Idiomarina loihiensis L2TR: one gene and its partner. The protein of the gene in region 1 binds, or shares a complex with, the protein of each later gene. Links are inferred from orthologs where the notes say so. Each region holds a gene or a part of one and is shown on either strand. Other genes may lie near its edges.

Region 1 (5,281 bases):
CATCAATACTCATTCCCTTCAGAGTCGTTATTAACTTTTCATGGGGATTAATCACCACCGCTATTATTGGTGTTTCGATTATTAGTATTGGTATTTTTAAAGTGTTACTGCCTTTTAAAACGCCTCAGCGCATTTGTTCTTTTCTGGGGAATGCTCTATTCAGAGTCTGGGCGTACTGTATGTCAATGATGTTCCAGCTGACTCAACGCATGGAATGGCACATTGAAGGTGACCTCGATATCCACGAAAAAGGCTGGTACATGGTTATGGCTAACCACCGTAGCTGGGTCGATGTGCTGGTATTAATGCATTTGACTCGTCGCCACATGCCTATGCCCCGCTTCTTTTTAAAGTCACAACTTATGTGGATACCCATTATTGGCTGGGGCTGCTGGGTACTGGATATGCCTTTTATGAAACGCTACTCAAAAGAGTTGCTGGAGAAAAAACCACACTTAAAAGGCAAAGACATTGCAACAACAACACGCTCCTGCGCCAAATTCCGCCACATTCCTACAACTGTGGTGAATTTCTGTGAAGGCACGCGCTTTACCCCGGAAAAACACGAAAAGAAACAGAGCCCCTTTCGCAACCTGCTGCCACCTAAGGCCGGCGGTACGGCTTTCTCTTTGCAAATTATGGGAGGTCAGTTTGAGGCCATTCTGGATATTACCATTGTCTATCCGGGAACCGATAAACGCCCGGTAGTCTGGCATTTATTAAGCGGACAATTGAAAAACGTCTATGTTGATATAAAGACACGGCCCATTACCGCTGACTTAATCGGCGATTACGCCAGTGACGAAGTCTTCAGAGCCCATTTTCAACAATGGTTGAATCAGCGCTGGCAGGAAAAAGATCAAACCATTGACGAAATGCGTAAGCAAATTCACAGCACCCGCTAAGGGAGTTTTATAATGGACTTCGAGTTTGTAAAAGAGTGGCTACAAAAATTCGGTCTTCAGAGCAACCTGGAGGAACTGAGTCTGGCTATCAGTTCGTTATTAGTTCTAATTGGTTGTTACATTACCTATGCCATAGCGCGTTGGCTTATCGATCATGCCATAGAGCACTTGTTAAAAAGGGCGCCCGAGCGGTGGTATAAATCGCTGGTTAACAGTGGCCTTTTTAAGCGTTGCGCAAACTTAGCCCCGGTTATCCTGATACACAGTTTCATACCAATTCTGTTTATCAATAACTTTGAAAGTTGGCAGTCCCCTCTGCGAACGGTTGTGGGTGTTTATCTGACCTGGGTTATTACCAGTATTCTGACAGCCCTGGCCAACGTCGTTTCCATTGCCTATGACTATACTTATAAAGCACGTGAGGTCCCCATTACCGGAGTCATTCAGGTCATAAAACTGATACTGGTACTCATGGCGATTCTCATCACTATTGCCATCATTATGAACAAGTCGCCTATGTACTTGCTAAGTGGTTTCGGCGCCATGACCGCCATTCTTATGGTGGTTTTCAGGGATACCCTAATGGGCTTTGTTGCCGGAGTGCAATTGGCGACCAACCGTATGGTTGCTATTGGTGACTGGATTGAGCTGACTGATCACGGGGTTGATGGTACGGTTCAGGAAGTCGGCCTAATTTCCGTGCAAGTTGAGAACTGGGATAAAACCATTGTTTACTTGCCCACTTATGTATTAATACACGAGTCGTTTAAAAACTGGCAGGGAATGATCAATACAGGTGGGCGGCGCATGAGACGTTCACTAATGATTGATTTGGACAGCTCTAAAATTCTGTCGAACGAACAGTTAGAAGAACTTGCTAAAAAACATTTTAATCAGTCCGCTGACGACTGGTTAAATGCCAATGAACTCGACAAACCGGTAAGTAACTTAACTGTATTCCGGGTATTTACTGACAATTATCTAAGGAACCACAAACAGGTAAGAGAAGATCTGACTATTATGGCTCGCCTTATGCAGCCTACAGCAGCAGGGTTACCGCTGGAAATTTATGCGTTTTGTAAACAAACGGACTGGATGAAATACGAAGCGGTACAAAGCTCAATTATCGAGTATTTATACAGTGTGATGCCAGACTTTGGACTGAAGAATTATCAGTACTTGAATAACAACCACGCCTTCTCTGAAAACAAAGAAGGCGCTTATTGTGACTATAAACCGGAGTCCTGAGTTACTTTTCTAACAGGTAACCGGCTAAATCAGAAAAGTCTTCCTGGAAGTTGTCGCTGTCACGGAACCCCTGTGGCAGCATTTTGTACTTACCGTTAACAATAAAAGTTGGCGTTGCGTTAACCCCTAAGTTGCTTGCCCGGCGATCCATTTTAGACGCCGCAGCGCGGACAGTGAAGCTCGCCATAGCTTTGTCAAACTCATCACCGGAAACACCGTTAACAATAAACACATTACGAATGTCCTGCTTGCTGGTCAGCATGCTATTTTTATTAAAGTTGTAATCAAAAATAGCCGCGGCAATTTCTTCTTCCTTATTCAGTTTTTGCGCAACGACAAAAGCCTGAGTCATGGTCTCGCCCATATTACGAGGCCCCAGGAACGACACGTGAGCCTTCTTGAAAGCATCCGGGTATTCAGACTTGATTTCTTTTGCAATAGGTTCAAAGCGATAGCAGTGCACGCAGTAAAATGAGAAAAACTCTGCAATTTCCGGCTTGCTGGTCGCTTCATCTGCTACCACTTCGTAGTGGACACCTTCTTCAAAATTCTGAGCCTGAGCAAAACCCGCTGCGACCATTAATGCCCCGGCAAAACCCATTAACCACTTTTTCATTATCATTTCCTGTTATCTGTTAAAACTATCTATTCAAATTAGCCATTAAAACCAAGGTTCAGCGGCGCTTCATCCAGCCCCGCCAATTGTTCTTTCAGTGCCAGAATCTGCTGCTCCCAATATCGGCTTTCTGCAAACCAGGGAAACGCTCGCTGAAAGGCACTATCTTGCCACCGGCGTGATAACCATGCCATATATTGAATGATTCTGAAACTGCGCAAAGGTTCAATTAATATCAATTGCGCCGTATCGAATTCGCAGAAATCTTCGTAGCCAGTCAGCAGGGCATCCATCTGTAATGTTTGCTCCTGATGCGATCCGTTCAGCATCATCCATAAGTCCTGAACTGCAGGGCCGGAGCGACAATCATCAAAATCGACAAAAGTCAGTTGCTCTTCATACTGCAGAATATTACCAATATGGCAGTCGCCATGCAGACGCTGATACTCGAAGTCCTGCAAAGGTGTAGAACGTAAGCGCTCACTTAAGGGATCAAGAATGGCAAAAAAGGCGTCTTTTAATTCAGCGGGTAATAAAGCGGACTGGTGTAGCTCGACCACGGACTGTTCCACAAAACCTTCATAGTCAATGGTTTCCCGGACTTTAAACTTGCCTGCCTGAGCCACCGCATGCATACGGCCTATTTGACGGCCCAGTCGCTCAAGTTCGTCCAGGTCATTCGGCTCAAAGGCTCTGCCGCCAATGCTTGTATACACACAAAAACGATAGCCTTCAAACTCGTGCAGACGCTTTCCCTGAAGCTCCAGAGCCGAAACCGCCGGAACCTCGGCTTGCGCCAGTTCCTCAACAAACTCCAGTTCTTCGTTAATTTGCTCTGTGCGCCAGCGCTGCGGGCGATAGAATTTTGCCACGTAACGTTTGCGATCGTCGTCAGCAAACTGATAAACCCGGTTTTCGTAGCTGTTAAGTGCCAGCAAGCCCGATGCGGGATACAAACCGACACTTTCTAAGGCATTAACAACCAGATCCGGCGTCAGTCCCTGAAAAGCAAAGTCCGACGCGTTCTCTGTAAAATCATTCATATAAAAAGCGGCTCTGATGCGTATTAGTTATATCCGCATTATCAACCGCTGTGACCACGAAGTAAAACTCTGTGACCTGACCTTCTAATAATGATGGTGGAACCGCTACGGTTACCGGCAAGGTTCCGACTTCACCCGCAGAAACCTGTTTCGTAGAATCGCCAATTAACTCGAACTCATCAAAACCTTTAACTTCCACGCGGTAAGTCATGTCCTGTTGCGACTTATTGACCAGCTTTAAGGTAAAGACGTTTTCAATTTGTCCTTCTATATTTTCTCTGAACAGTTGGTTACGGTCACGTAATACATCAACCTCCAGAGGCACACGGGTCGCGACGTCCCAAACCAGTACGGTACTAACTACGAGAACCATAATAAAGTAGCCGATACTCTTCATCCGCCACGGATTGGTTTTCTCTTTTTTGTTTTTGGCGGCTAAGTTACGTTCAGTGGTAAAGCGGATAAGTCCTTTTGGATAATTCATTTTATCCATAACGTCATTACAGGCATCAATACAGGCGCCACAGTCGATGCACTCGTATTGCAGACCGTTTCGGATATCGATGCCGGTAGGGCAGACCTGCACACACATATAGCAGTCAATACAGTGACCTAAGCCTTTTTCAGCCGGATCAGCCTTACGCGAGCGTGGGCCTCGGGGCTCGCCCCTTTCAGCATCATAAGACACGGTGTAAGTGTCTTTATCGAACATAGCCGACTGGAAACGCGCATAAGGACACATGTGCGTACACATAATTTCCCGCATATAACCGGCGTTACCATAAGTACAGAATGCGAAAAAAAGAACACTGAAGGTTGCCCAGAAACCGGCGTCCAGGGTAAAGAAGTTCAGGAAAAGTTCGCGTATGTCAGTAAAGTAACCCACAAAGATCATTGCGGTTAATAGAGACACCAGGATCCAGCCGGTCTGTTTACCGGTTTTGCGCCAGAACTTGTCAAAGTCCATTTTGCGTTCATCCAGTTTTATACGCTTATTGCGCGGCCCTTCGAACTTTTTCTCAAACCACATGAAAATAAAGGTCCAGGTGGTTTGCGGGCACATAAACCCACACCAGACCCGACCAAAAACGGTTGTCACAAAAAATAACGCAACGGCGGCCACAATCGCAAACCAGGCAACTACAGTGAAGTCCTGCGGCCACAAAGTTAAGCCATAAATACGGAAGCGCTGATCCATAATATCGAGCAGAACTGCTTGTTCGCCCTGATAAGTCAGCCAGGGAATGAGAGCAAAGACAGCCAGCAATAGAAAACCAAACCCACGTCTAAAATACTCCATGGCACCTTTGGTATCACGCACGTAAATTCGGCTGCGGGGGGAGTAGTTATCGTTGTGTTTCTGTCCGTCTGGACGTTGAATTTTGACTTTATCGGCGGACTGAACCGTTATTTTTTGTTCCATGAGCAATACCACATAGTGTCACGGCGAGGTGCGCACAGTATAACGG
Region 2 (5,353 bases), 810 kb from region 1 along the record:
AGTATTCGGGGCGCGATATTATTCGCTGTATTCAGCAAGCCGAACAAGTGCCCGAGTCTGAATTTCCGCAAACGTTGGAACGTCTGGACGATATGGAAGGCTACAAGCCAACTTTTAAGGCCATTAAAAAGGCCGTTACGGAACTGGCTGAATCTTTACACATACCGGCGTCACTGGTGGCGTCACGCAAGCAAATTAATGATTTTATTAACTTTCATTGGCAATACTCAACGCAACAACAGCAGCGTTTGCCGCAACCTGACTTAATGGTGGGTTGGCGTCAGCACGCAATTGGGGCAGAATTACAGGCTATAATTAGCAAGTAGCCCCATTCAGGAGAACTGCCATGCTGTGTGATGTTTATCGCAGCTCGAAAAAAGCCGATACCTATCTTTACCTGCCTCATGGTAACGAATTTACCGACGTGCCCGATGTTTTGTTGGGCCAGTTTGGTCGCGCCGAAAAAGTGCTGACAATTAACCTGGCCAACCGTGAACAGTTGGCGCGTTTAACGGTCGAAAAGTTACAACAGCATTTGCATAACGATGGTTTCTATTTGCAGTTACCACCGAAACGAGAGGAACTTCAAGTCAATGTTAACAAATAAAATAAAAGTGGCAGGGCTGGCTCTTTGTCTGGCTTCTTCATTTGCGCTTAGCGCGCCGGCTTCTGCGTTTCAGGAAACTGACGACAAGGCTAAAAAAGAGTCCAGCGAAGATGTGAACCAACAGTTTGCCACCTACGTTGAAGCTCTGAAAGCCGAAGCCATTGAAAGCGGCTATAAGCAAGACACTCTGGATAAAGCCTTCGCCAAAGTAAAGTATTACGAACGGGCGGTAGAGCTGGATAAAAACCAGCCGGAATTTAAATTAACTCTGGATACCTACCTGCCACGCGCAGTACCGGATTGGAAAGCCGAAAAAGCGTTAGAAAAATACAACGAACATAAAGAGCTGCTGGAAAAAGTGGGCAAAGAGTACGGCGTGCAGCCGCGCTTTATTGTCGCGCTGTGGGGCATTGAAACCAACTTTGGTTCGTTCACTGGTGGCTTTGATGTGGTATCGGCACTAACTACGCTGGCTTTTGACGGACGTCGCGAAGAGTTTTTCAAAAAGCAGCTTTGGGAAGCCTTAACCATTATTGAAGACGGCCACATTGAACCGGAGCAAATGAAGGGTTCATGGGCAGGCGCTATGGGGCAAACTCAGTTTATGCCAAGCTCTTTCATGAGTTACGCCGTGGACTACGACGGTGACGGTAAAAAAGACATTTGGGGCAGCTACCCGGACGTATTTGCGTCAGCCGCTAACTACCTGAGCTCGGTTGGCTGGAAAGACGACGTAACCTGGGGACGTCAGGTACAACTGCCTGAAGGTTTTGATGAGTCATTAGCCGGGCTGGACACTAAGAAAAAGCTGGGCGAGTGGGCTGACTTAGGCGTTACACGCTTTGACGGCTCTGAGTTGCCATCGCGCGGCGATATCGATGCATCAATAGTGATTCCGGATGACAAAGAAGGCCGCGTTTACCTGGCTTACGCTAACTACGACGCGCTCATGCGCTGGAACCGTTCGCACTATTTTGTGGCCGCCGTGGGCTATTTGTCCGACCGCATTCGTTTTCCAAGGTAATGCCTTGTCGGTACTGATGAAATGGTATGAACAGCCGCTGCACACACTGAGTCACGCACAATGGGAAGCCTTGTGCGATGGCTGTGGGCAGTGCTGTTTAAACCAGCTACTGGACGAAGAAGATAACCTGTATTCTACCGACGTTGCCTGCCGGTTGTTAGATACCAAGACGGCCAGCTGCAGCGACTACGCTCACCGCAGTGAGCGTGTACCCGCTTGTGTAACCTTAACCCCTGACAACCTCGACGAGGTTTACTTTATGCCCGCTAGCTGCGCTTATCGGTTGCGGGCAGAAGGACAGCCTTTGCCGCAATGGCATCCGTTAAGGCATGAGGGCAGTAAAGAGCCAATGAAAAAAGCCGGCTATCATGTAGCCGGCCATTGCGTAAGTGAGGCGAAGTTCAAGGGCGACCTGGAAGACCGTATAGTGACCTGGCCCTTGTCTTAGCCCTGGCATTAAAACGGATTATTTGTGGTAAAGCACCAACCCGTCTTTTTTCGTGAACGACGAAATAATATGGCAAATAGTCACAATAATACCAATGAGCAATAAGCCCGCAAAAATCACCGTCATCCAGCCCGGCATACCTAACCCCAGCCATTGCCAGTCAATGTCACCGCATAACCCCGGTGCCGCAAAAAGCCCCGGCATCCATTCGTGCATTGGTGCCCAGTCAGGGAAATTAGGCGCACTTTCACACACCGCAAAGAACGCGTTTTTCGAGGTTTGAAGATCCCAGTGATCGTAGGCAATTAATAAACCTTGATAACTGCTGTAAAGCCAGCCAATTAAAGCCGCCCAGCGCGTTAACCAAAGCCCGGAACCAAACAGGCCGACAATAGCAGACAAGCCAATACCGATAACCGCCATACGTTGATAAACACACTTTACGCAGGGCTCTAAGTTAAGAACCATCTGGAAGTAAAGCGCGGCGCCCAACAGGCCTGAACACCCTAGAAATAACAGTAACCAGGCAAAAGGTTTGTTAGGCCACTGACCCACAGACAGCATGATGATTTTCCTTAAGAAACTGTAAAAACGTAGAAACCATACCCAAATAGCGTGGTGTTGTCGATATAAAGCCGGAAGTTATCTTGTCCGACCTCACACAAGGCTGCTAGAATCCTTTTATTAGTTAGTTCACAGGCGGGAATATGATAATAAAAGCTAAAAGTCCGGCGGGTTTTGCCGAGGAGTACATCGTAAAATCTATCTGGAACGGGCATTTTGCACCGGGCACTATTCTACCCGCTGAACGAGAACTGTCTGAACTCATTGGGGTAACGCGAACCACCCTTCGCGAAGTGCTGCAGCGTCTGGCGCGCGACGGCTGGCTGACCATTCAGCACGGCAAACCCACCAAAGTGAACAACTTTTGGGAAACCTCTGGTCTTAATATTCTAGAAACCCTGGCGCGCCTGGACGAAGACGGCATGCCGGAGCTAGTCGACCAGCTATTGTCTGCACGCACCAATATTAGCGCCATTTATATTCGTGCCGCCATTCGCCATAACCCAAAGCGAGTTCTGGAGCTACTGGAACCCACCAGCGAGCTGGAAGACAACAAAAAAACCTTTGCCGAGTTCGACTACCAGTTGAACCACGACTTAGCCATGGCCTCCGGCAACCCCATTTATGTGCTGGTACTGAACGGCTTTAAAGGCCTGTACTCGCGTATTGGGCAGTATTACTTTTCGTCGTCAGAAGCCCGCCAACTGGCCCGCGACTACTATGAAAACCTAATAGCCGTAACCCGCGAAGGCGACTACAACGAGTCCGTTAACCTGGTTCGTCGTTACGGTTACGAGTCCGCCGAAATTTGGCATAGCCTGCGTGGCGATATGCCGGATGATTTGGTGGGTTAATTAAGCTAGTTTCCCGCTTTTCTCGATAGAATTAAATTTAGTTTTTTGATTATAAAGCCTGATAACTCTTTTTGAGTTGTCAGGCTTTTTTGTTGCTTGCTTTTCATTTTTAACCCGTTTAGTGTCAATTACATACGTAAATTGTAAAGACTGATATTGCGCACTTTAAAATGGCTAAATGAGCATGCACATTTTATTTTAGCTTATAGTGGAATAATTTTGATAGAAACGAACGCCTTATTAAAAAGGAAAGAGGTACTTTTGATTTTTTTAATGGGTTAGAAAGTGTGCATGTGCAGTGCACAAACGTTACATTTCAAATTAAACATCGAGCAATTTAATGGGACAATATTCAAGAGAGATTTCTAAGAGAATCCAACATACTCGTATCAAGGAAGGATATTGCTTGATTTGTGGGAAGTTTGGAGCACTTTCTAAAGATCACGTTCCGCCTCAAGGATCGATTCAAATCACAAAAGTTGAGCAAAAACACATTACCGAGTTAATGGGGGATGAATCAAACAGCTTAAAGGGTGTAAAGGCTAAAAATGGTAGCATTTTTAAAACTATATGTAGCGCATGCAACAATGAAATACTTGGTAAAAACGATTCTGAAATATCACGCGTGCATAAGGAGTTAACAGTGTTAATAAGGGCTCATTTTGAAGGCCCTCTCGTGACTCCTACAATGCTAAGTTTAGATATTGATGCCATAAGATATGCTAGAGCTATGATCGGTCATATTTTAGCTGCAACATCTGTAAGTGAGTGCCGGACAGAACCTGTGGACGCACCATATTTTAAGCCCTTACAAGAGTTTGTCTTAGGCGAAAATGATGCTATAGAAAATACTCACGACATATACTATTGGTTTTATCCTCACAAAAAACACTTAAGTGCAAAAATGGTTGGTTTTCACAATGAGGGGAACATGACTATTCTAAGCTTGCTATCTTTTTTTCCTGTCGCTTTCTTAGTAACACAAAAAGGCAAAGGTACTTATCCCGCCCACGCGAGAAGATTGAAGTTAACAGATAGAAAAATGCATTTAAGCTTATCTATGCATAATGCAAAATTTGTTGACTTTCCATTTATCGAGTTAACTGGGAACAGCTTTTACTTGCTTGCCGATCAACAGTGCATAGTAAGCTATCCGGTCAAAGAGTGAATATTTTGAAAATAGAATGTAACAAGTCAATTAACTACTTGCCTATCGGCACCTGATTCACAAAAAAACGCGTGCCGGTTATTAAGGCGTTAAGCGGGAAGAGCAATGTGGCGATCGCTTCGAGGAGGAGAGAGTAGTGAGATCGAGCAAAATCTATTCTTCAATATCTACGGTCAAGTTCGATCCGAGTCACGTTACTGAGTCTGTCAGGGTTGATCTCCAAGATAATGTCGAGTGATTCAAATTAGCATAGCTACGAGCGGGAAAGTCAGGTAAACACAATTGAACAGGCCTTTAGGGTTGTAAGTGAAGATGGGTATTGTTGTTTTGTTAATCTACATAAGATATTGCCAAGTTCACGGCCTAGTTTTGCTAGCTTTCACGTTCCCGACCATCAGCTTTTTAGCAGTACAATATCTTTTTGTTTGTTTTGAGATTCATAAATAATTTTACCGTCTTTTATCGCTGTCACTTTAGTGACAAATCCCGGTATTCCGTACTCCGCCTTAATAGACTTAGACTTTAAATCTACAACCACGAGAGAGTTTCCTTCGTCAGCTTGAAGCGTGAACAGTAGCTCGGTGCCAATTTTAACCCAACTTAAAACGTGTCCTTGAAGATCTAACACCTCGAATTCAGTGTCATTTTGAAAACATTGTAATTTATTGGCTTGAACAAAACAGACTTG

Evidence for each region. The genes of interacting proteins can lie anywhere in the genome.
Region 2: the proteins of IL_RS13190 (region 1) and dsbB are in contact, whole or in part, in a solved structure (PDB 2HI7), measured with the Escherichia coli proteins. The link is inferred for Idiomarina loihiensis L2TR from one-to-one orthologs.

What each region holds. Positions count from the first base shown.
Region 1 is NC_006512.1:2,760,482-2,765,762, forward strand. The notes cover bases 963-3,831. They hold IL_RS13190 (thiol:disulfide interchange protein DsbA/DsbL), read right to left. Parts: upstream 2,770-3,831; coding sequence 2,155-2,769; downstream 963-2,154. Other genes in these bases: IL_RS13185 (mechanosensitive ion channel family protein), read left to right, coding at 963-2,153; IL_RS13195 (serine/threonine protein kinase), read right to left, coding at 2,808-3,812; ccoG (cytochrome c oxidase accessory protein CcoG), read right to left, coding at 3,805-3,831. Also shown: IL_RS13180 (acyltransferase), read left to right, coding at 1-905; more of IL_RS13185, read left to right, coding at 918-962; more of ccoG, read right to left, coding at 3,832-5,235. UniProt on the Escherichia coli protein: Required for disulfide bond formation in some periplasmic proteins such as PhoA or OmpA. Acts by transferring its disulfide bond to other proteins and is reduced in the process. DsbA is reoxidized by DsbB. Required for pilus biogenesis.
Region 2 is NC_006512.1:1,953,562-1,958,914, reverse strand. The notes cover bases 871-3,834. They hold dsbB (disulfide bond formation protein DsbB), read right to left. Parts: upstream 2,644-3,834; coding sequence 2,098-2,643; downstream 871-2,097. Other genes in these bases: fadR (fatty acid metabolism transcriptional regulator FadR), read left to right, coding at 2,787-3,497; IL_RS09365 (YcgN family cysteine cluster protein), read left to right, coding at 1,648-2,079; IL_RS09370 (lytic murein transglycosylase), read left to right, coding at 871-1,631. Outside these bases: rnd (ribonuclease D), read left to right, coding at 1-326; IL_RS09375 (YcgL domain-containing protein), read left to right, coding at 347-607; more of IL_RS09370, read left to right, coding at 594-870; IL_RS09350 (hypothetical protein), read left to right, coding at 3,838-4,665; IL_RS09345 (winged helix-turn-helix domain-containing protein), read right to left, coding at 5,060-5,353. UniProt on the Escherichia coli protein: Required for disulfide bond formation in some periplasmic proteins such as PhoA or OmpA. Acts by oxidizing the DsbA protein.